3 regions of the Bradyrhizobium sp. WD16 genome follow, and region 3 is predicted to be linked to each of the others. Evidence: predicted binding sites of a transcription regulator. Region 3 holds the regulator's gene; each other region holds the start of a gene.
The links. Region 3 encodes HrcA, which represses chaperone genes, less so after heat shock. Its sites were predicted from a motif close to GTTAGCACTCNCNNNNNGNGAGTGCTAAC; they were not measured.
Positions count from the first base shown of each region.

Region 1: a site for HrcA is predicted at 5,933-5,961, ahead of DB459_RS18490 (co-chaperone GroES). Genes of this name have one in related genera too.
Region 2: a site for HrcA is predicted at 3,636-3,664, ahead of groES (co-chaperone GroES). Genes of this name have one in related genera too.

Region 1 covers NZ_CP028908.1:4,000,443-4,007,962, reverse strand. The annotation lists gene DB459_RS18520 (alpha-E domain-containing protein) at 1-791, shown strand, start outside; gene DB459_RS18515 (transglutaminase family protein) at 821-1,645, shown strand; gene DB459_RS18510 (proteasome-type protease) at 1,773-2,540, shown strand; gene DB459_RS18505 (SDR family oxidoreductase) at 2,678-3,433, shown strand; gene DB459_RS18500 (glycosyltransferase family 39 protein) at 3,538-5,190, opposite strand; gene DB459_RS18495 (usg protein) at 5,361-5,666, opposite strand; gene DB459_RS18490 (co-chaperone GroES) at 6,004-6,318, shown strand; gene groL (chaperonin GroEL) at 6,362-7,520, shown strand, end outside.
Region 2 covers NZ_CP028908.1:1,062,951-1,070,470, reverse strand. The annotation lists gene DB459_RS04975 (hypothetical protein) at 183-383, shown strand; partial or broken gene DB459_RS04970 (GNAT family N-acetyltransferase) at 421-672, shown strand; gene DB459_RS04965 (glutathione S-transferase family protein) at 769-1,398, shown strand; gene groL (chaperonin GroEL) at 1,532-3,178, opposite strand; gene groES (co-chaperone GroES) at 3,280-3,576, opposite strand; gene DB459_RS04950 (hypothetical protein) at 3,917-4,444, shown strand; gene DB459_RS04945 (protein phosphatase CheZ) at 4,581-5,360, opposite strand; gene DB459_RS04940 (L,D-transpeptidase) at 5,649-6,479, shown strand; gene DB459_RS04935 (DUF2076 domain-containing protein) at 6,586-7,398, opposite strand.
Region 3 covers NZ_CP028908.1:1,882,537-1,890,056, reverse strand. The annotation lists gene hemW (radical SAM family heme chaperone HemW) at 1-205, opposite strand, end outside; gene rdgB (RdgB/HAM1 family non-canonical purine NTP pyrophosphatase) at 195-845, opposite strand; gene rph (ribonuclease PH) at 945-1,658, opposite strand; gene hrcA (heat-inducible transcriptional repressor HrcA) at 1,838-2,920, shown strand; gene grpE (nucleotide exchange factor GrpE) at 3,200-3,814, shown strand; gene pncA (bifunctional nicotinamidase/pyrazinamidase) at 3,901-4,626, opposite strand; gene DB459_RS08710 (hypothetical protein) at 4,885-6,393, shown strand; gene DB459_RS08705 (hypothetical protein) at 6,406-7,347, opposite strand.

The DNA.
Region 1 (7,520 bases), 2.1 Mb from region 3:
CCGCCGGCATCGGCAGCGCCTTCTACGAGACGCACGAGACCGCCAACGAGCGCAGCGTGGTCGACTACCTCGCCTTCTCCCTCGACAATCCCTCTTCGATCCGCAATTGCATCGAGGCGGCGCGGCTCAACGCCCGCTCGGTGCGCACCGCCCTGACCGGTGAGATGTGGGACACGCTCAACAGCGCCTGGATCGAATTGCAGCAATCCTGGCAGCACGGTGTCAAATCGCGCGAGCACCTCGCCAAATTCCTGCGCTTCGTCCAGGAAACCTCGCTCCGCTTCGACGGCTCGGCCTACCGCACCATGCTGCGCAACGATGCCTACTGGTTCTCGCGGCTCGGCCTGCACCTCGAACGCGCCGACAACACCGCACGCATCCTCGACGTCAAATACCACATGCTGCTCCCCGAGGAGGAGCATGTCGGCGGTCCGCTCGACTACTATCAGTGGACCTCGATCCTGCGCTCGGTCTCGGCGCTCACCGCCTATCACTGGGTCTATCGCGAGACCCTCAAGCCCTGGCTGATCGCCGATCTCCTGATCCTCAACGACAGCTTGCCGCGCTCGCTGTCGAGCTGCTACGGCAATCTGGTGCGCAATCTCGACAATATCGGCGTCGCCTACGGCCGCCAGGGCCCGTCCCAGCGTCACGCCCGCGGCGTCCGCAACCGTCTCGAGCACAGCCACATCGACGACATCTTCCAGCACGGGCTGCACGAATTCATCGAGGAATTCATCGCCGACAACAACCGCCTCGGCGAGATCGTCACCAAGCAGTACCTGACCTGACAACGAAAACCGGCACCGGCATCTGACGCATGCGCCTGCGCATCGACCATACCACCACCTATCGTTACGAGCCGCCGGCCGGCGGCGTGATCCAGGTCCTGCGCATGACCCCGCGCAGCTTCGAGAGCCAGTATGTGGTGGACTGGCAGATCTTCGTGTCGACCGACTCGCGGCTGCAGATGCACCAAGACGCATTCGGCAACATCACCCACCTGCTCAGCCACGGGCCTCTGGCCGACCTCACCATCCATGTCGAGGGCGTCGTCGAAACCAGCGACGCCAGCGGTGTGGTGCGCGGCACCGAAGAACGGTTTCCTCCGAGCCTGTTCCTGCGCACGACGCCGCTCACCGAAACGAGCGAGGAGATGCGCATCCTCGCCCACGACCTGCGCCGCCAGAGCGGCGAGGACGTGCTCGGTTTCCTGCACGCGCTGATGCTGCAGATCGAGGCTCACATGAGCTACGAGAATGATCCGACCGCTTCCGGCAGCAATGCCGCCGAAGCCTTCGCGCTCGGCCGCGGAGTATGCCAGGATTACGCTCACATCTTTGTCGCCTGCGCACGCAATGCCGGCGTGCCTGCCCGATTCGTCTCGGGCCACTTCCTGCGCAGCGACGTCGCCCCGTCCCGCCAGACCGGTCATGCCTGGGCCGAAGCCTACGTGCCGAAACTCGGCTGGGTCGGCTTCGACCCGGCCAACACCGTTTCCACCACCGACGCCCATGTTCGCGTCGCGGTCGCGCTCGATCATCTCGGCGCAGCCCCGGTGCGCGGCACTCGCTACGGTGGCGGCTCGGAAAGCCTTGAAGTGGCGGTCAGGATCCAGCAGGCCGGACGCCAGAGCCAGTCGTGAACACCGCCGCCGCCGTTGCCGCGATCGCCCTCAACGGGTAAGAGCATCCGTACATTCGCTTCACAGGCCCGCCTCCAGGCGGGTCGCGACTGTCAAATCCACTCCATCGGGCAGGACTGCGAGCGTCATGACTTATTGCTGCGGAATTCTGGTGCGCGACGGCCTGGTGATGATCGCCGACACCCGCACCAATGCCGGGCTCGACAACATCTCGACCTTCCGCAAGCTCCACGTCTTCACCAAGCCGGGCGAGCGCGTGATGGCGGTCGCCAGCGCCGGCAACCTGTCGATCAGCCAGTCGGTGCTGAGCACGCTGACCGAGGGCGTCGAGAACCCCGACACCGGGGAACTCGAGACGCTGACGAATGCGCCGACCATGTTCCAGGCGGCGCAGCGCATCGGCCGCGCGATCCGCCATGTCCTTGAGACCGAAGGTACGGCGCCGCGCGCCGAAGACATCAATTTCGACGTTTCCTTCCTGTTCGGCGGACAGATCAAGGGCGGCCGGATGCGCCTGTTCATGGTCTATCCGGCGGGCAACTTCATCGAATGCACCACCGACACGCCCTATCTCCAGATCGGAGAACACAAATACGGCAAACCGGTGCTCGACCGCGCTGTCACCTATGACGTCGACCTGCACGATGCCCTCAAGGTCGGCCTGGTGTCGATGGATTCGACCATGCGCTCCAATCTCGGCGTCGGACTGCCGATCGACGTGCTGATCGCGCGTCCCGACGTGCTGCAGCCGGAACTGAACTACCGGATCGAGGCCGACGAGCCCTATTTCCACGATCTGCGCGCACGCTGGTCGGCGGCTCTGCGCGCTGCGCATCAGGGCATTCCACGGCCGCCCTATCTCGACGCCGTGGCCCCGACCGCCAAGACCCGCTAAAGTCCCGAAACCGAAATTCGCTTCGAATTTCCTGAAACCACCAGGCGCGACCAGCGGACATTCGCTTCGACCCGTCGCAAGGTCCCGGGCGGATCTGGATCGCGACGGGGGATCGACAAGAAAACAGGTGAGGAAACATGGCCGGAGAGAAGGTAGCAATCGTCACGGGTGCGGGCTCGGGCGTGGGGCGAGCGACATCGCTCGCGCTGATGAAAGCGGGTTTCGCCGTGGTGCTGACCGGACGGCGCGCCGAGGCGCTGGCCGAGACCGCCAGGGCCGGCGAGAGCCTCGGCGGCAGGAGCCTGCCGGTGCCCGCCGACATGACCAATCCCGCCTCGATCGCGGCGCTGTTCGCCAAGACCAAGGAAGCCTTCGGCCGATTGGATCTGCTGTTCAACAATGCCGGCATCGGCGCGCCGACGGTCCCCTTCGAAGACGTCAGCGTCGAGCAGTGGAAGGCGGTGGTCGACACCAACCTGACCGCGCCCTTCCTGTGCACCCAGCACGCCTTCCGGATCATGAAGGACCAGACCCCGCGCGGCGGCCGCATCATCAACAACGGATCGATCTCGGCCCACGCGCCTCGGCCGTTTTCGGCGGCCTATACCTCGACCAAGCACGCGATCACCGGCCTGACCAAGTCCACCGCACTGGACGGCCGCGCCTATGACATCGCCTGCGGCCAGATCGACATCGGCAATGCCGCAACCGACATGACCAGCCGCATGGTCGAAGGCGTATTGCAGCCCGACGGTCGCAGGATCCCCGAACCGCGCATGGACGTCGAAGCGGTCGCCAACGCGGTCGTGTACATGGCGAGCCTGCCGCTCGACGCCAACGTCCTGTTCATGACAGTGATGGCGACCAAGATGCCGTTCGTCGGCCGGGGCTGAGCTGAGCTCACGCAACCGGGCCTCATGGTTCGAGACGGCTGCCGCGCAGGCTTCTCGAACCATGAGGGACTGTGCCGCTCGAGACGAGGCCGCGGCGCGGCCAGTTACGATTTCACCGCCGGCAACGCGCACCAGGGCATCGGCAACAGCGGCTGATAGATCTGGTTCCACTCGCAGATGTATTCCGGACCGCTGCGTTTGGTCATCATCTTGACCGGCTCGGGATGCGCCGCCACCACATGGATCACTATCAGCACCATGCCGAAGGGCAGCGTCCAGCGCGGCGCCAACAGCTGCGGCATGCCGTCGAGCAGCAGCGCGCCGGCGATGATGATGAACGGATCACTGAGGACGAAATATTCCGACTTGAGACCGCGCGTGATGCCGAGCGTGTCGATCCCGGCAGCGATCGCGACCAGCAAGATCGCCTGAAGCGCCAACTGCGGCTTGCCGCGGACCAGGGCATAGAGGATGCCCGGCACCACCAGCCACAGCACGACGAGCGTCGGTCGGGACGAAGGGTAGAGGACGAAGCTGTAGCGACGTAAAACCCAGACGAAAAGAGCGTTGAGCTCGGCGATGATCCCGCCCAGGCTCTTGACGTTGTCCTCGCCTATCGGTGCAAAGGCCAGCATCTTCTCGATCGGATTGAGGACGGCGACGGCGTCGTTGACGTTGAACTGCAGATCGAGCGCCAAGAGCCCGAGCGCCGCGCCTGCCAGCAGCGCCGGCAGCGTCGCCGCGGCTTCCGCCGTGGCGACGCGCCAGATCAGCGCGTAGACGACGACTGCCAAAACGACCTCAGCCGCGAGCGCCCATTGGTAGACGCCGAAGCGGCCGAACAGCATCGGCTTCAGTCCTGCGACGGCGATGGCAGCCGGATCATATCCCGCAGCGACGATCGGGGCCGCCCACCAGCACAACAGCACGGCGGCGGCGCCGAGCAGACCGACCGCAGGCCAGGCGCGTGGCGACTCTCGCCAGAACAGATCGCTCGGTGCAGCCGATTGGCCGAAGAACAGGCTGAGCGGCGGCAGCGCAGCGATCACGAAGATCGCATGCACCTTGTTCTCGAGCGCCATAACGCAGAGCATGGCCGCGGCGCCCAGCGCGACCGGCCGCCACAGCCCGGGCCGCCGTGCGGCAGCGATGACGATGAGCAGCGCGAAGACGACGAACGAGGCGGCGATCATTTCACTGCGCAGGATGCGAAGATGCACCGCGACGCCGCCGGAGAAGGCAAAGGCGAAGGTGGCGAGCAGCGCAATGCGTCGGTCGCGCAGGGCGCGACGCGACAGCATGGCGAAGACCACCACTGACGTACAGGCAGTGATGAGGGCGACGAGGCGTCCCGCCCTCACCGCAGCAGTCATGGCGGCGCCGAAGGCGTCGGGATCGGCCGCCGAAGGAATGGCCGAGAGCCTGTAGGCATCGAGCAGTCCGAGGCCGTGCAGCACCTGAAACGCGAACTTCACCGACAGGATGGTGAAGAAGCTCGGATGGTCGAAGAACTCCTTGGGGAGTCCCTCGTTCAGCACCAAGGCGTTGTAGACCACCATGAAATCCATGTCGGCGTTGCGCCAGTAGATGGCAAAATAGCCGAACAGGAAGAACGACAGCACGATGCCGGCGAGGATCGCGGCGAGGCCGCCGGCCCAGCCGAACATGGTGAGACGGCTGAGCACGAAATCGGGTGAGGCCGGCTCGACCGCGGGCGCGGTCGCTGGTGCCGGTCCGGTGATGGGACGGTCGAGCATTCGGGGGCATCCGCAGGCGAATAACAGCGCGGGCAAAAGCCGCGACCATCGTGCCGCCATGCCCCGCTCCACACGCCGCCTCTGTGGGCCTTGGGGCTCGTGGCGTCAATCCGTGCACCATTCACAGGAAGGCGCACGGCCACGGCACCCCGGCCCAAACTCTCGAGGCCTCAGTGCAGCCGGAACACCCCGTCCACCGCCTTGAATTCGGCCGGCTTGATCAGCCGCGAATGGACGACGGTAACTGAGAATAACGGCCCGTCGAGCTTCTGCTGCCAAAAGCTGAGAAAGTCCTGCAATGCCGGGAATTCCGGGAACATGTCGTAATCCTGCCAAACGAAGCTCTGCAGTAGCCAGCGGCGGTCAGGACGACGGTAGAGGATCTCGGCCGTCGTCAGCCCGTAACCGGCGAGTTGCTTCTTGAACCCTTCGGACACGGTACTGCGGGACGGCGCAATGGGGGCTTTCACGGTCATGCCTGGCTCCAACTCCGGAGCGCGCAATGCGCTCACATCAAAAATGTGACGCAAAGCGGCAAGTCATCTCAAGCTCAAATGTTCAATAAAGTGTTTATAATCAAGGCATTAGCAGCAAACAAAGAATATTGCTAGCAGCCCGGATCATCAGCGCAGTGCGCCGCTAAGGCTGCCGATAACCATCGTGGCACTCTGTTCGCCCGAGTGCCAAAAAAATCTCCAGGCGGTCTTGATTGCACCTTGTCTGCCGCCTATGTCGGCCATGCGGTAGCACTCGCTACCAGCGACTGCCAACATCATATAAAATCAGCTTTTTCATAGGCTTAGGAGAAACGCGATGAAATTCCGTCCGCTTCACGATCGTGTTGTGGTCAAGCGCATCGACGCGGAAACCAAGACGGCCGGTGGCATCATCATCCCCGACAGCGCGAAGGAAAAGCCTTCCCAGGGCGAGATCGTCGCCGTCGGCCCGGGTGGCCGCGACGAAGCCGGGAAGCTGATCCCGATCGACCTCAAGGTCGGCGACATCGTTCTGTTCGGCAAGTGGTCGGGCACCGAGGTCAAGATCGACGGCACCGAAGTGCTGATCATGAAGGAAAGCGACATCCTCGGCGTACTGGAAGGCCACAGCGCCGGCAAGAAGGCTGCGTAAGCGCCGTCTCTTCTCGACAACCGAATCCAAGGGAAAACACACAATGTCAGCTAAAGAAGTCAAATTCGGCGTAGATGCGCGCGACAAGATGCTGCGCGGCGTCGACATTCTCGCCAACGCCGTCAAGGTGACGCTGGGTCCGAAGGGCCGCAACGTCGTTCTCGACAAGTCGTTCGGCGCTCCGCGCATCACCAAGGACGGCGTCACCGTCGCCAAGGAGATCGAGCTCGAAGACAAGTTCGAGAACATGGGCGCGCAAATGGTGCGCGAAGTGGCATCCAAGTCGGCCGACATCGCCGGCGACGGCACCACCACCGCGACCGTGCTGGCCCAGGCCATCGTCAAGGAAGGCGCCAAGTCGGTTGCCGCCGGCATGAACCCAATGGATCTGAAGCGCGGCATCGACCTTGCTGTCGAAGCCGTCGTTGCGGACCTCGTGAAGAACTCCAAGAAGGTCACTTCGAACGAGGAAATCGCCCAGGTCGGCACCATTTCAGCCAACGGCGACTCCGAAATCGGCAAGTTCCTCGCCGACGCGATGAAGAAGGTCGGCAACGAAGGCGTCATCACCGTCGAGGAAGCCAAGTCGCTCGAAACCGAGCTCGATGTCGTCGAGGGCATGCAGTTCGACCGCGGCTACATCTCCCCCTACTTCGTCACCAATGCCGACAAGATGCGCGTCGAATTCGACGACGCCTACATCCTGATCAACGAGAAGAAGCTCTCCTCGCTCAACGAACTGCTGCCGCTGCTCGAGGCCGTGGTACAGACCGGCAAGCCGCTGGTGATCGTTGCTGAAGACGTCGAAGGCGAAGCCCTCGCCACCCTCGTCGTCAACCGCCTGCGCGGCGGCCTCAAGGTTGCTGCCGTCAAAGCTCCGGGCTTCGGCGATCGCCGCAAGGCCATGCTGCAGGACATCGCGATCCTGACCGGCGGCACCGCGATCTCGGAAGATCTCGGCATCAAGCTTGAGAACGTGACCCTGCAGATGCTCGGCCGCGCCAAGAAGGTGATGATCGACAAGGAGAACACCACGATCGTCAACGGCGCCGGCAAGAAGGCCGACATCGAAGCGCGCGTCGCCCAGATCAAGGCGCAGATCGAGGAAACCACCTCGGACTACGACCGTGAGAAGCTCCAGGAGCGTCTCGCCAAGCTGGCCGGCGGCGTCGCGGTGATCCGCGTCGGCGGCGCCACCGAGG
Region 2 (7,520 bases), 820 kb from region 3:
TTGAGGTGCTGATCTGGTCGCGACAGGAGAACGTTACGTTGACTAGCAATTGAGATCGCGACTAATTGCGCGATGTGTGAGAAGCACCATTGATTGCGCCATGCCGATGCTACGTGTCGCCACGGCTGATTCGCGCAAGAGGCGACTGGGTTTCTTCCGCGCAGTAACGGAGGTTATTACGGATGATTGATCGAAAGCTCGACAATGAAATGGGGATCAGCCCGCAGGCAGCAGAGATCGACCGGATGACGCTGACGGAGGTTCGGGCGTTCCAGACACTGAGCCTCCCGAACCTCGAGATAACCGAACAAGAGCGCACTGCATTGAGCATAGCGGTTAGCAAGCGGATTTCCGTGCTCCAAGGAGAGCCTTTCCGGAAGTGATTCCCGGGCGACTCTTGAGCATCCGCCAGCCCCCCCGAAGCTGATCGGCAGCGGCGCCGGAAGGTGGCTGATGAACCGGGCGCTGGAGCGTGCGTGGGCGCCTGGCGTCGGGCGCATCTGGCTTCACACCTGTACGCTGGATCACCCTTCGGCAATCGCGTTCTATCAGCGCTCGGGCTTCCGGCCCTATCGCCTCCAGACCGAGGTGGCCGATGATCCGCGCCTGGTCGGCGAGCTGTCGCGCAGTGCCGCGCCCCATGTGCCGGTGATCGATCCCGATGACGCATGACAGGCTTGTTTGCGCGGTCATTGCGGCGTTCAGCGATTGACGTCCACGACCGCCGCGTTTCAACATGGAGAAAAGCAATCTCCAGTGGAGCCCGGCGTGATTCTGATCGGCCAGTATGACTCTCCCTTCGTGCGGCGCGTCGCCATTGCGCTGCGGCTCTATGGTTTTGCCTTCGAACACCGGCCGTGGTCGATCTTCGGCGATGCCGACAAGATCGCCCCGTTCAATCCGCTGCGCCGCGTGCCGACCCTGGTGCTGGACGACGGCGAGGTGCTGATCGAAAGCTGGGCCATTCTCGATCATCTCGACGAATGCGTCGGCAAGGGCAAGGCGATGATCGCGTCCGCCGGCGCGGTCCGGCGCCGTGCCCTGAAGACCTGCGCGCTCGCCACCGGCCTTGGCGACAAGGCGGTGAGCCTCGTCTACGAGCGCGTGCTGCATGCCGAGCGCTCCGATCTGTGGATGGAGCGCTGCCGGACCCAGATCTCCGGCGTGCTGGATGCCCTGGAAGCCGAGCGCGGCAACATCAAGTCGCCGTGGTGGTTCGGCGAACGCATCGGCCACGCCGATATCGCGGTCGGCTGCGTCTTGCGCTTCACGAAAGAGGCCCATCCCGGCGTGTTCGATGCCGGCCGCTGGCCGGCGCTGGCGGTGCATGCCGAGGCCTGTGAAGACCTGCCGGCGTTCTGCGAGATCGTCCAGCCGTTCCTGGCGCCGGAGGGCTGAGGCAGCTCTGCGTTTCGAGCCGTAAGCCGCTTGCCTTGAGCGCCGCGATCTAAAGGAACGCGATCTAAAGGAAAAAGGCCGCCCCTGAGGGCGGCCTTTGATTTTTGCGAAGTGGCGAGAGACGCCGGGCTTCTTAGAAGCCCATGCCGCCCATGCCACCCATGCCGCCGCCGCCGCCCGGCATCGGGGGCGCCGGCTCCTTCGGCAGCTCGGCGACCATGGCTTCGGTGGTGACGAGCAGGCCGGCGACCGACGCGGCGTCCTGCAGCGCGGTGCGCACCACCTTGGCCGGATCGATGATGCCCTTGGCGACGAGGTCGACATATTCCTCGTTCTGGGCGTCGAAGCCGAAGGTCTCACCCTTGCCCTCGAGCACCTTGCCGACAACGATCGAACCTTCGACGCCGGCATTCTCGGCGATCTGGCGGATCGGAGCTTCGAGCGCCTTCAGCACGATGTTGATGCCGGCCTGGACGTCCGAGTTGTCGTTGGACAGACGGCCGACCGCCTTCTTGGCGCGCAGCAGCGCGGTGCCGCCGCCCGGCACGATGCCTTCCTGCACCGCGGCGCGGGTCGCATTGAGGGCGTCCTCGACCCGGTCCTTCTTCTCCTTGACCTCGATCTCGGTGGCGCCGCCGACGCGGATCACCGCGACGCCGCCGGCCAGCTTGGCAAGACGCTCCTGGAGCTTCTCGCGGTCGTAATCCGAGGTGGTCTCTTCGATCTGGGCCTTGATCTGGTTGACGCGGGCCTCGATCGCCGGCTTCTTGCCGGCGCCGTTGACGATGGTGGTGTTTTCCTTGTCGATCACGACCTTCTTGGCGCGGCCGAGCATCTGCAGGTTGACGTTCTCGAGCTTCATGCCGAGGTCGTCGGAGATCAGCTGACCGCCGGTCAGGATCGCAATGTCCTCGAGCATGGCCTTGCGGCGATCACCGAAGCCCGGCGCCTTGACGGCCGCGACCTTGAGGCCGCCGCGCAGACGGTTGACCACGAGGGTGGCGAGCGCCTCGCCCTCGACGTCCTCGGCGATGATCAGGAGCGGACGGCCCGACTGCACCACGGCCTCGAGCACCGGCAGCATGGCCTGCAGGCCCGACAGCTTCTTCTCGTGCAGGAGGACGTAGGCGTCCTCGAGCTCGGCGGTCATCTTCTCGGGATTGGTGACGAAATAGGGCGAGAGATAGCCGCGGTCGAACTTCATGCCTTCGACGATATCGACTTCGGTATCGAGCGACTTGGCTTCCTCGACGGTGATGACGCCCTCGTTGCCGACCTTCTGCATCGCCTGGGCGATCATCTTGCCGATGGTGGTGTCGCCGTTGGCCGAGATGGTGCCGACCTGGGCGACCTCGGAGGAGGCGGCCACCGGCTTGGCGCGCTTCTCGATGTCCTTGACCACGGCGGTCACCGCGATGTCGATGCCGCGCTTGAGGTCCATCGGGTTCATGCCGGCCGCGACCGCCTTGGCGCCTTCGCGCACGATCGCCTGGGCGAGCACGGTGGCGGTGGTGGTGCCGTCGCCGGCGGTGTCGTTGGTCTTCGAGGCCACTTCGCGCACCATCTGGGCGCCCATGTTCTCGAACTTGTCCTCGAGCTCGATCTCCTTGGCGACGGTGACGCCGTCCTTGGTGATGCGCGGGGCGCCGAAGCTCTTGTCGATCACCACGTTGCGGCCCTTGGGACCGAGGGTGACCTTGACCGCGTTGGCGAGGATGTCGACACCGCGCAGCATGCGTTCACGGGCGTCGCCCGCGAATTTCACGTCCTTGGCTGCCATATCTCAGTTGCTCCTGTGAGTGGGCCGGCCCATCGGGTGCCCCTGACGGGGCCGGCGGACGGTCCGGCCGGAAAATGCACTTGAACGAAAACGCCGGGCCGTTAGGCCGTCACGCCCATGATGTCGGACTCCTTCATGATCAGGAGATCGACGCCATCGATCTTGACCTCGGTGCCCGACCACTTGCCGAACAACACCTTGTCGCCGACCTTGAGGTCGATCGGGATCAGCTTGCCGGCCTCGTCGCGGCCGCCCGGGCCGACGGCGATCACTTCGCCCTGGGACGGCTTTTCCTTGGCGGAGTCCGGGATGATGATGCCGCCCTTGGTCTTCTCGTCGGCGTCGATGCGCTTGACCACGACGCGGTCATGGAGCGGGCGGAATTTGGTCTTGGCCATTGGAGTTCCTCTGGACTGATGAAGGGAGCAAGGCCCGGGGCTGCCGGATCAGAAGGCGAGTTAGCAGTCATCCCCCGAGAGTGCTAAAGTGCGCCCGGGAGATATGGCGTGCTGCCGATCCTGTCAAGCAACGGGGCCGTTCGGGCGGCGCCAAGAGGCAACTGCTGCGCCGCACGATCGAATTTGCCGATCGTCGCCGTTTAAGGCCTTGGTGATGTCATTATGGGATGGTCTGGAAACCATATCGCGACGGCGGCGCCACTTGGCGCGGCCGGCGATCAGTTTGGGCCGCGAAACGTCGGGAGTGTCGCGGCCGGGGAATGCTCGCTCAGGGGATGAGATGCAAAGATTTGTTTCGACGCGCCGGTTGACGGCTTTCGCCGCAGCCGCGGTTCTTGCTGCCGTGCTCGGAGGCTGTACCGGCGGCGGCTTCCAGGGCTTCGACCTTGGAATGTCCCAGCCGCCGCCCCCGCCGCAGGAGCCGGCGGTCGAGCCGGAAATTCCCGGCAGCATCCGCCCGGACGAGCTCGTCGGGCGCTGGGGTCTTGCCTCCTACCACAAGGCCGACGACCGGGTCCGCACCGAGAATGCGGCGCGCGGCCAGTGCAAGCAGCCCTATGTGATCGGTCGCGGCAACTCCGGCGGGGTGATCATGCATCTCGCCGACGAGGCGACGCCGCAGGAATTGCGCATCAAGGGCAGCCGCAGCGGCAAGAACTATATCGGTCCGGCCGGCCCTCCCGGGGGCGAGAAGGATCGCGAGATCGTCTCGTTCGACGGTCGCGTGCTGATCACCCGTTTCATCGACAAGGACGCCGATGGCCGCTACGGCACCATGGTCTACGTCCGCTGCGGACCGCGCGCCTAGAGCCATCGATATGATTGATTCTAGTGCGGTGCAAAACGCACTCGCACTGCAATGAAGCGTCGTAAATGACGTCGTGAATGAAAAGGGCGGCCCCGATCCCGAGGCCGCCCGAATTCTGTCGACCAGGCCGGCGCGGTTACGGGAACATGGCGTCGATGTCGTCCTGCGAGGCATGACCGGCGTCGTCGGGTCCCTTGGGACCGTTGAGCAGGCGGGCATCGCCGACGCGGTCGTCGATCACCGCCGGAGCGTGCGCCTTGATGGCGTCGACGCCGCCCCAGATATCCATCATCACGTTGATGTGGTGCTCGATGAAGCGCATCGTGTTCATGACCTTGCTGATACGCTGGCCGGTCAGGTCCTGGAAGTTGCAGGCCTCGAAGATCGAGACGACGCGCTCCTGGATGTCATCGGCGAGTTGCGCCTGCTGGTCGGGGGAGTTCACCTTGGTCAGCGCGCTGGCGCACTGGTCGATGGCTTCCGCGGCTTCGAGGATCTGCTGGGTCGCTTCTTCGGTGCCGCCGACCACTGCGCCGAGTTCGCCCGTCACGCGGGCCATCTCGTCGCCATCGAAGCTTTTGCCGTGGAGCACGGCGATTTCCTGCTTGGTACGGCTGATCGCCTCGTGGATCAGGTCGAGCTCGATCTTGAGCTTCTCGCACTGTTCGATCTGGGCGCGGTAGGTCTGCAGCAGCGCGCGCGCGTCGGCGGTCTCCTGCGACAGATCAGCGGTCTTGTCGTCGGCGCCGTCGGCCTCGACGGCGGGCTGCACAGTCGCCATCTGTGCCCGGATCGCGCGCAGCTCCGCCATGATCTCGTTATGGGACTGGCTGATGTCGCCGCCCTGCGACACGTCGAGCGGCGTCACGCCGTACTGGGCTTCTTCGATGCGAAAGCGCTTGCGGTGAACAGGCATAAGAACTCCCCAACCTTCGAGCGCAGACTTTGTAATACAACGGGATTTAACAGCGGGTTCACATGGAACCTCGCCTTCGATGCGTGTCGAAGGCGAGGGTAAGCCGCGATTAACCATGGCGCGGCGCCTTCACCAAAAATAAACGCTGTCGACATGAAGCGGGCCGACCTGTGGTCGTGGTGAATCCGCCCGGCCGCGTCGTTTACCAAACCGATGCCATTGCCGCTTCTAATGCGCGCGTGAGCGCAGCCATGCGCCGATTTCCGACGAAGAGTGCAGAGTACGTCGATGTTGAAACTCACCTCCGCGATCCTCGCCAGCGCTTGCGCGCTCGGCGTCACCATCACGCCGACCCTGGCCCAGGTTCGCAACGACCAGGTCCGCTACCAACAAGTCCGCAACGATCGGGCCCGCAACGATCCTGCTGCCCCGCTCCGCGTCGCCTATGCCGACCGCCCCGCGATGGGTGGTGGCTTCATCGAGTTTATCTTTGGCGGCGGTGGTGCGGGGCCGGCGCCAGCCTATCCGGACGCGCCGCGCTACGAACGTGCGCCGCGCTACGAACTGGTGCCCCAGGGCGGACAGCCCGACGGCGATCAGCGCTACTACGTGCCGGATGATCAGGATCAGGACTACTACCAGCGCCAGGCGCTGGAGCCCGGCCGTCCGGGATTCGATCCGAAATATGAAAAGCAGGTGGTCGAGTATCCTGGCCGCGAGGCGCCCGGCACCATCGTCATCGATACGCCGAACAAGTTTCTGTATCTGGTGCAGGGAGGCGGCAGGGCCCTGCGCTACGGCATCGGCGTCGGCAAGCCCGGTTTCACCTGGTCCGGCATCAAGCATGTCTCGGCAAAGCGCGAATGGCCCGACTGGACGCCGCCGGCAGAGATGCTCAAGCGACGCCCCGATCTGCCGCGCCACATGGAGGGCGGGCCGGAGAATCCGCTCGGTGCCCGCGCCATGTATCTCGGCTCGACGCTCTATCGCATCCACGGCTCCAACGAACCGTGGACCATCGGCACCAACGTCTCATCGGGCTGCATCCGCATGCGCAACGAGGACGTGATCGACCTCTATGGCCGGGTTCCGGTCGGCACCAGGGTCGTGGTGCTCTGACCCGGCGCCGATGAACTCGGAAAAGCACCGGCCGCTGCATGCAGCGGCCGGTCTTCATCGGTCGAACCGGTTCGATCGCCGTGGCGTGCGGCTCGCCTGACCGGCCTCAGGCGTAATCGCTGCCGTCGTCGCTGTCGAAGCCGCCGTCGTCATTGTCGTCCTGATCGTCTTGGCGCTGGTCATTCAGGTCGTCGGAGGACGCAGTGTCGAACAGGCCGTGGCCGCGGTCGTCGGCTTTGCCGCGGTCCGTGCCGCCGCCGCCGATGTCGTTCAGCCCGGCTTCGCGCGCCAGATCGCTGTTCGAGGCATCGCCGCTCCACGGGCCGGCGCTGCCGCTGCCGAAACTGCCGGCGTCGCCGAATGCCTGGTGGCTCATGCCGCCGCCCATCAGGCCGCGGATGCTGTTCATCAGCAGCGAGCCGCCGATGACGCCGGCCGCGGCCGCCGCGGCGGTGCCGAGGAACGAGCCGCCGCCGCCGCCCGGCGCCGGGTAGGGCGCCGCGCCATAGCCGCCGCGGGGATCGGCGCCGTAACCGGCACGCGGATCGTTATAGCCGGAATTGAGCACCTGGCCGCTGTTCCACACCGGACGGCTGCCGGCGGGATCGGCCGGCTTGACGCTCGGGACCGAGCCGCGCGAGGCGTTGCCGAACACGGCGTCGCGCATGGAATCGAGGAAGCTGCCGGAGGCGGCCGGCTGTTGTTGGGTGCCGGCCTGAAGCTCTTCGATGCGCGCATTGGCGCGCTTGAGCGCCTCGTCCTGCACCAGCACGGTCTGCACCAGGGCATAGGTCGCATTGGGCGCACGCCGCAGGCCCTCGATGATGGCCTTTTCGGCCTCCGGATCGCGGGGCGACGATTCCAGGGCGGTAAGACGGTCGAACAGATCGTCGATCAGGCGGCGTTCTTGCGGGGTCATTCAATCCTCCTCCTGTGAGGCGAAGGAAGAGGTAGGCGCCCATTGTGACGCCAAAAGAGTTCCGCAGATTAAATTTTGGTATGCGACATCCTGACCAGGGCACAAAAAACCGGAAAACCGGC
Region 3 (7,520 bases):
TGCCGCCGCCGAGAAAGATCGAGGTGACGGTGCGCGGTCCGGTCCGCGCCGCGGTGGTCTCGATCTCGCGGGCGAAGGCGCGGACGTAACGGGCCTGGTCGATGGCCGCATGGCGCACGTGGCTGTTGAAGTCGCAATAGGGGCACTTCGACAGGCAGAACGGCCAGTGCAGATAGACGCCGAAGGCGGGCGCATCAACGGTCATCACCGTCCTCCGGGGCAAGGCACTTCGCCTGCAGCTTGAGAAATGCGCGGGCGCGATGGGACAGGCCCATGCCGTGCGGCGGCAGCCCGTGCTTTTCCATGCTGCTCATTTCGCCGAACGTCCGGCTATGATCGTCGGGCAGGAAGAAGGGGTCGTAGCCGAAACCCTTGGTGCCGCGCGGCGGCCAGACGATGGTGCCGTCGACGTGGGCTTCGACCTCCTCGCGATGGCCGTCCGGCCAGGCGACGCACAGCGCCGAGACGAAATGGGCCTTGCGCTGGTCGGGCGTCGTCGCGCTGCGTTCCTGCAGCAGGCGTTCGACCTGCGCCATGGCCGCAGTGAAATCCTTGCCATCGCCGGCCCAGCGCGCCGAATAGATTCCAGGAGCGCCGCCGAGGGCGTCGACCGCGAGGCCTGAATCGTCAGCGAAGGCGGGAAGTTGCGCCGCCCTCGCCGCCGCCTCGGCCTTGATCGCGGCATTGGCCCGGAAACTGGTCCCGCTCTCCTCGGGCTCGTGGAGGCCGAGTTCGCCGGCGGAGATCGCCTCGACGCCGTGCGGCGCCAGCAATTCGCGCATTTCGGCGAGCTTGCCGGGATTGTGGGTCGCGATGACCAGGCGTCCGGTGATTCGGCGAGACATGAAAGAATCCTAGCCGCAACGGCCGGGGCGTCAAATTCGCCGGCCCGTCCTTGCGGCACTTGGCAATGGCCGGCCCAAAGGCCGGCCGCCTGTCGAGGGTTACGCCACCGCCATCTTCTGCAGGTCGACGAGGCGGGCGACGCCCTTCTGGGCCAGGGCCAGAAGCTTGAGCAATTCGTCCTGGGTGAAAGGTGTCTTCTCGGCGGTGCCCTGCACCTCGATGATGCGACCGTCCCCGGTCATGACGAAATTGGCGTCGGTTTCCGCCTCCGAATCCTCGGCATAGTCGAGGTCGAGCACCGGCGTTCCGTTGTAAATGCCGCAGGATACCGCCGCGACGTTGTCGCGCAGCACGTCGCCGCGAATCATGTTGCGGGTCGTCATCCAGGCGATGCAGTCGGCCAGCGCCACCCAGGCACCGGTGATCGAGGCGGTGCGGGTGCCCCCATCGGCCTGGATGACGTCGCAGTCGATGGTGATCTGGCGCTCGCCGAGCGCCTCGAGATTGACCGTGGCGCGCAGCGAGCGACCGATCAGCCGCTGGATTTCGACGGTGCGGCCGCCCTGCTTGCCGGCGGAGGCTTCGCGGCGGGTGCGCTCCAGCGTCGCCCGCGGCAGCATGCCATATTCCGCGGTCACCCAGCCGCGGCCCTGGCCCTTGAGCCAGGGTGGCAGGCGCTCTTCCAGGGTGGCGGTGACCAGCACATGGGTGTCGCCGAATTTCACCATGCAGGAGCCTTCGGCGTATTTGACCACGCCGCGTTCCAGCGAGACGGGACGCAGTTCATCGGGCGCACGGCGGCTTGGCCGCATCGGGTATCCTCCGAAAGAAATGGGAATAAAAGAGCTGACGAGGCTTTTAGGGGCAGGGGGTGGCGCCGGCAAGGGCGCCGGTCGGCGGATGCGGATGTCTCCAGTTGAGCCCTCCAGACCGCGAACTGCTTGAAACCGGCTGGAATAGTGGACAAATTGGGTGGTGGAGGAGCAGGTCCGTGGTTCAGCATGATCCAGCCGGTCATCTTATCGATCCGTCGGGGCTGGCTCAGCTCAATGAGCGTTCGCGCGATATCTTCCGCCAGATTGTCGAAAATTATCTCGCGACCGGCGAGCCGGTCGGCTCGCGCAATGTGTCGCGCCTGATCACGCTGCCTTTGTCCCCGGCTTCGGTCCGCAACGTGATGTCGGACCTCGAGCAGCTCGGGTTGATCTATGCGCCGCACACTTCCGCCGGGCGGCTGCCGACGGAACTCGGCCTGCGCTTCTTCGTCGACGCCCTGATGCAGATGGGCGAACTCAGCGAGGCCGAACGGCAGTCGATCGAGGCCCAGCTCGCCTCGGTGAACAAGGGCCAGACCGTCGAGGCGGCGCTGGACGAAGCCATGCACCGCCTGTCGGGGCTGACCCGGACCGCCGCCGTGGTGCTCACCGGCAAGACCAACGTGCGGCTCAAACACATCGAATTCGTTCGCCTCGAGCCGGAACAGGCGCTGGCGGTGCTGGTCGCCGAGGACGGCCAGGTGGAAAACCGGGTGCTGAGCCTGCCGCGGGACACGCCGGCCTCGGCTCTGGTCGAAGCCTCCAATTTTCTCAATGCGCGGATCCGCGGCCGGACCCTCGCCGAGGTGCGGCTGGAACTGGAAGCCGCGCTGGAGGCGGCCCGCAGCGAACTCGACCAGCTCACCCAGAAAGTGGTGACGGCCGGCATCGCCAGCTGGTCGGGCGGCGAGGAGCGCCATCTCATCGTCCGCGGCCACGCCAATCTCCTGGAGGATCTCCATGCCATGGAGGACCTCGAGCGGGTGCGACTGCTGTTCGACGACCTCGAAACCAAGCGCGGGGTGATCGATCTGCTCGGCCGCGCCGAGCGCGCCGAGGGCGTGCGGATCTTCATCGGCTCGGAGAACAAGCTGTTTTCGCTGTCGGGGTCATCCACCATCATCGCGCCCTATCGCGACGGCGGCGGACATATCGTCGGCGTCCTGGGCGTTATCGGACCGACCCGGCTCAATTATGCACGGGTGATCCCCATGGTGGATTATGCCGCCCGCGTGGTCGGCCAGATGCTGGGCAATTGACGGTTTGCGGCCCCCGAACGCCCCCCGTCCGACCAGGAGCTTGATTTTCGCCGCAGGAATCCTGATATCCCGCCTGGGGTCCCGGCTCCGAAGCCCGTTTCATTCGCAGCGAACCCCTTGAGCGAACTTCGGATTCGGAAGGTCTCCGGAAAACGAAGGACGCTGGAAATCCAAGGTCCGGTTTGGCGGTTCAGAAATTCCCTTCGAGGACTGGGGAATGAGGGTATTTCTGAACCCCCATGCTGGGTTTCTGATGCATTGCAGGCAAGAAGGCGAGTAATGACCGAAGCGAACGGCCAGAATAATTCCGAAGATCACGTCAAGGACGGCGATGCGCCGGCCGAGCCTGTGACGCCGAAGCCATATGTGATGCCGGACGAGCCCGAGGCCGGATCGGTCGAGGCGCTCAACCGCGAAGTCGCCGACGCCAAGGACAAGATGCTGCGGACCCTGGCGGAGATGGAGAATCTGCGCAATCGCACCAGGAAGGAAGTGGCCGATGCCCGCAGCTACGGCATCGCCTCCTTCGCCCGTGACGTGCTCGACATCGCCGACAATCTGCAGCGCGCGCTCGACGCGGTGCCCGCGGCAGCGCGCGAGAATGCCGAGCCCGGACTGAAGGCGCTGATCGAGGGTGTCGAACTGACCGAGCGCTCGCTGCATGCCACGCTCGAAAGGAACGGCGTCAAGAAGTTCGACCCCACCGGCGAGAAGTTCGATCCCAATTTCCAGCAGGCGATGTACGAGGTGCCGGACGCGTCGGTGCCGGCGGGCACCGTGGTGCAGGTGGCGCAGGCCGGTTACATGATCGGCGAACGCGTGTTGCGCCCGGCGCTGGTCGGGGTGTCCAAGGGCGGCACCAAGTCGGCTCCGAACACGGACATCAAGGCGTAAGCGGCCCTTTCACCGGCCGGCAAGACAATACGGCGCGCAGGTCATCCTGCGCGCCGTTGTCGTTTGACCGGCAGCGCCGCTGCCGATCAGGCGATATCGGCCGACTGGATGCGCTTGACGCCGGCCCTGGCGGTGTCGGCCCAGGCCTTGGCGAGCGAGCCCTGGGTGTCGATGCCGCGGCAGGCATCCTCGACGATGTAGGTCTCGAACCCGGCCTTGCGGGCGTCGAGCGCGGTCCAGGCGACGCAGAAATCGGTGGCGAGCCCGGTGACGAAGACGCGCTTGATCTTGTGCGCCTTGAGATACGCGGCGAGCCCGGTCGAGGTCTTGCGGTCGGCCTCGGTGAAGGCCGAATAGCTGTCGATATCCTTGTGATAGCCCTTGCGGATGACGAGTTGAGCCTGCGGGATTGAAAGGTCCTTGGCGAGCGACGCGCCGTCGGTGCCCTGGACGCAATGGTCCGGCCACAGCACCTGCTTGCCATAGGCGAGGTCGATCTTGTCGAACGGCTTCTTGCCCGGATGGCTGGTGGCGAAGGAGGTGTGGCCCGGCGTGTGCCAATCCTGGGTCATCACCACGTTGCCGAAGCTCTTGGCGATACGATTGATCACCGGAATCACCTGATCGCCGTCCTTCACCGCGAGGCTGCCGCCGGGCAGGAAGCAGTTCTGCACATCGACCACGACGAGCGCGGCGCTGTCGCCGATCCTGATCTTGTCCGCAGCGAAGGCCCGGGTCGCGGTTGCGGCACCGGCGATGCCAAGCGCTGCGGCGGCGCCGATGGTGCCGAGAAGCTGTCGTCTGTCGAGCATGGCAATTCCCCTCAAAGAAGCGGCTCGCCTGGTGCTCGATCACGCCGCGTGCGCGTCGGCCCTGAGCCGCCGGTCATAAGAAAGGTACAGAAAATCAGTGGGGTTGTACGAGGTAAAGACGGATCGCTGCATCTTCTTCAAGCAGCGAGGGCCCAAACTTCGGGCGTCGGGGCAAGGCGTTGTTAACGCCGCATTCCTAATCTCTTCACCGAGAATTCCCTTCACGACTGCCGCGCCAAGCAGGCCTCCGATCGCGCCATGAGCGTCGACCTCAGCACGACTGCCAGGACCCCGCCGTTTTCGGCGAGCGCCGACCGGCTGCAGAGTATCGCGCCCTGGCTGGCGCTCGGTGGGCTGCTCGTCCTCGCCGTCCTGCAGCGCCTCCTGGTGCCGGCCAATATCGACGTCGCCTGGCTGCTTACCGCCGGCGAAAAGGTGCTCGGCGGCCATGCCCTCTATGGCGAGGTGCTCGAGACCAATCCGCCGATGGCGGTCGGCACCTATTTGCCGGCTATCCTGCTCTCCCGTCTTCTCGGCCCGGCACCGGAAACCGTCACGGACGCGCTGGTCTTTCTCGCCGCGCTGACCTCCGTCGCCATGGTGGCGGCGATCCTGCGTCGCTCGACACTGCGGGCGCAAGGCGGTCCCTGGCCTGCGCTGCTGTTCACGCTCGCCGTCCTGCTGATCCTGCCGGGGCAGAATTTCGCCCAACGCGAGCACATCGCGCTGATCGTATTGCTGCCGGCGCTGGCGGTCACCGCCCGTCGCGCGGTCGGCGAAAGGCCGGCGCTGTGGTCGATCATCGTCGCCGGGCTCGGCGCCGGTTGGACCTTGTCCTTCAAGCCGCATTTCGCCCTTGGCGTTGCCGCCGCACCTCTGGTTGCCGTGTTCTGCCGCCGCTCGGTTCGGCCGCTGGTTGCGCCCGAATGCCTGCTCGCCGCCGCGCTCGTCGTGCTGTACGCGCTCGCCACGCTGATCTGGCTGCCGGATTATTTCACGGTCGTCCTGCCGATGGTGCGCGACGTCTATCTGCAGCTCAAGCGTCCGCTCATCGAACTCCTTGTCGGCACGCCGATGCTGGTGATGCTCGCGATGCTGGCGAGCGCCGCGCGGCTCGAGCTTGGCGGCGGGCGAGACCCGCTGTTTCTGATTCCGGCGTTAGCGAGCGGCGGCTTTGCCGTGGCCTTTCTCGTTCAGCGGAAGGGCTGGGCCTATCAGGCTTATCCCATGGTCGCCTTGGCGCTGCTGGCGCTCGTCGCGGCGATCTTGACGCGTTCGACGGCGGATCGCGTGCGCGCGCTCACAGGGCCGGTCCCGCTGGCGCTCGGCTTTTTCGCCACCTGGCTCGCCTTCAACGTCACCTTCCGCGTGCCCGAACTGCAGACCATGGTGGCGGAGCTCGGGCCGCATCCCAGGGTGCTGGCGCTGAGCGGCGAACCCGGCGTCGGCCATCCGCTGGTGCGCGCCCTCAAAGGCACCTGGGTCTCCCGGCAGCAGGCGCTGCTAGTGCATGATTACGTCGGCTATCTGCGGCCGCGGGCCACCAGCCCGGAGAGAGCGGCACTGCTTGACGGTTATGCCGCGCGCGAGCGCGCCAACATGATCGAGGATTTCCGGCGCACGCCGCCGGATGTGGTGCTCATCGACAACGCCACCGACAAGTGGGGCGAGTGGGTCGCCGGCGATCCAGAGGTCAAGGCGCTGCTTGCGCCGTATCGTCTGGTCGCGACCATCGCGGATGTCGACATTCTCAAACGCGCCGACTGACGCAAGAAGTCTTCAGCGCGGCTGGATGCCGTCGCGCACCGCGCGGAAGCGCGACAGGGCCGCGATCCATTCGGTTCGTCTGGCGCCGGCAACGATCCGCAGCGTCGAGTTGCCCGAGCCGAAGCGCAGCCATTGCACCACCGTCACCGGCGTATTGTCCTTTCCGGTCACCGCATCGATCCGCGTCTCGTAGCCCGGCGTGCCGTCGATGCGCATCGGCTCGGACGAGGTGATGCGGGCTTCTCGCAGGCCGGGCAGCGAGGCCGCCACCTGCTGGGCGAAGCGGCCGCGGTCGTCCGGCGTGGCCGGCCCGCTCCCCATGATGCCGATCAGCATATAGGGGGCAGTGTCGAGGCTGTCCTCGTCGGTCGCATCGGTAAGCACCAGCGTGCTGCCGGCCGGCAGCATCCGCACGTTCTTGAAGCCGCCGAAGTCGGTCATGCGGAACGGCAGGAGATCGGCGACCTCCTCGGGCGGCACGCTCGTACGCAGCGTCACCGAGGTCAGCATGTTGCGCACGGCCTCGTCGGAAAATGCCGGCGAGGACGGTTCGGGCACCTGGGCGGCGACGTAGCCGGAGAAGGACGGGCCACCGACGATCAGCGAAAAGCGGCGGACATTGGCGCCGTCGTCAACGGCGGTCTCACGGGTGAAAAAGGCCTTGTTGCCCGACGGCAGTTCGATCGGCTCGAGTTTCGGCCGGCCGGGTGCGGGTTCGGCGTTCGCCTTGAAAGCCGTCTCCACCGAGTTGAAGGCGTCCTTCGGCAGCTCGGTCACGACGACCTTGATCCGCTGGTCCGTGGCCTGAAAGCCCGGGAAACTGGTCGCGGGGACGAGACCATCGATCGGCACGACGCCGACCCGCCCGCCTTTCGGAAACACCATATCGGCGGCCATGGCCGGGCTGATCATGACGAGCGAGGCGAGCAAGGCGAACGACCTGAAGAATTGCATGGCGGATCTCGATGGCAATCTGGAGGGGGCCCTCCGACCTGGATCGGTCTGGGCAAGCAATGAGGCGGTTCCGTGATTCGTCGGTTCTATCAGCGTTCCGTTTGCGCGGCCGATCGTCACGTTCCGCTTACCGCGAAACGCCCGGTGACGCCGGATTGACCCGACCTTAACCG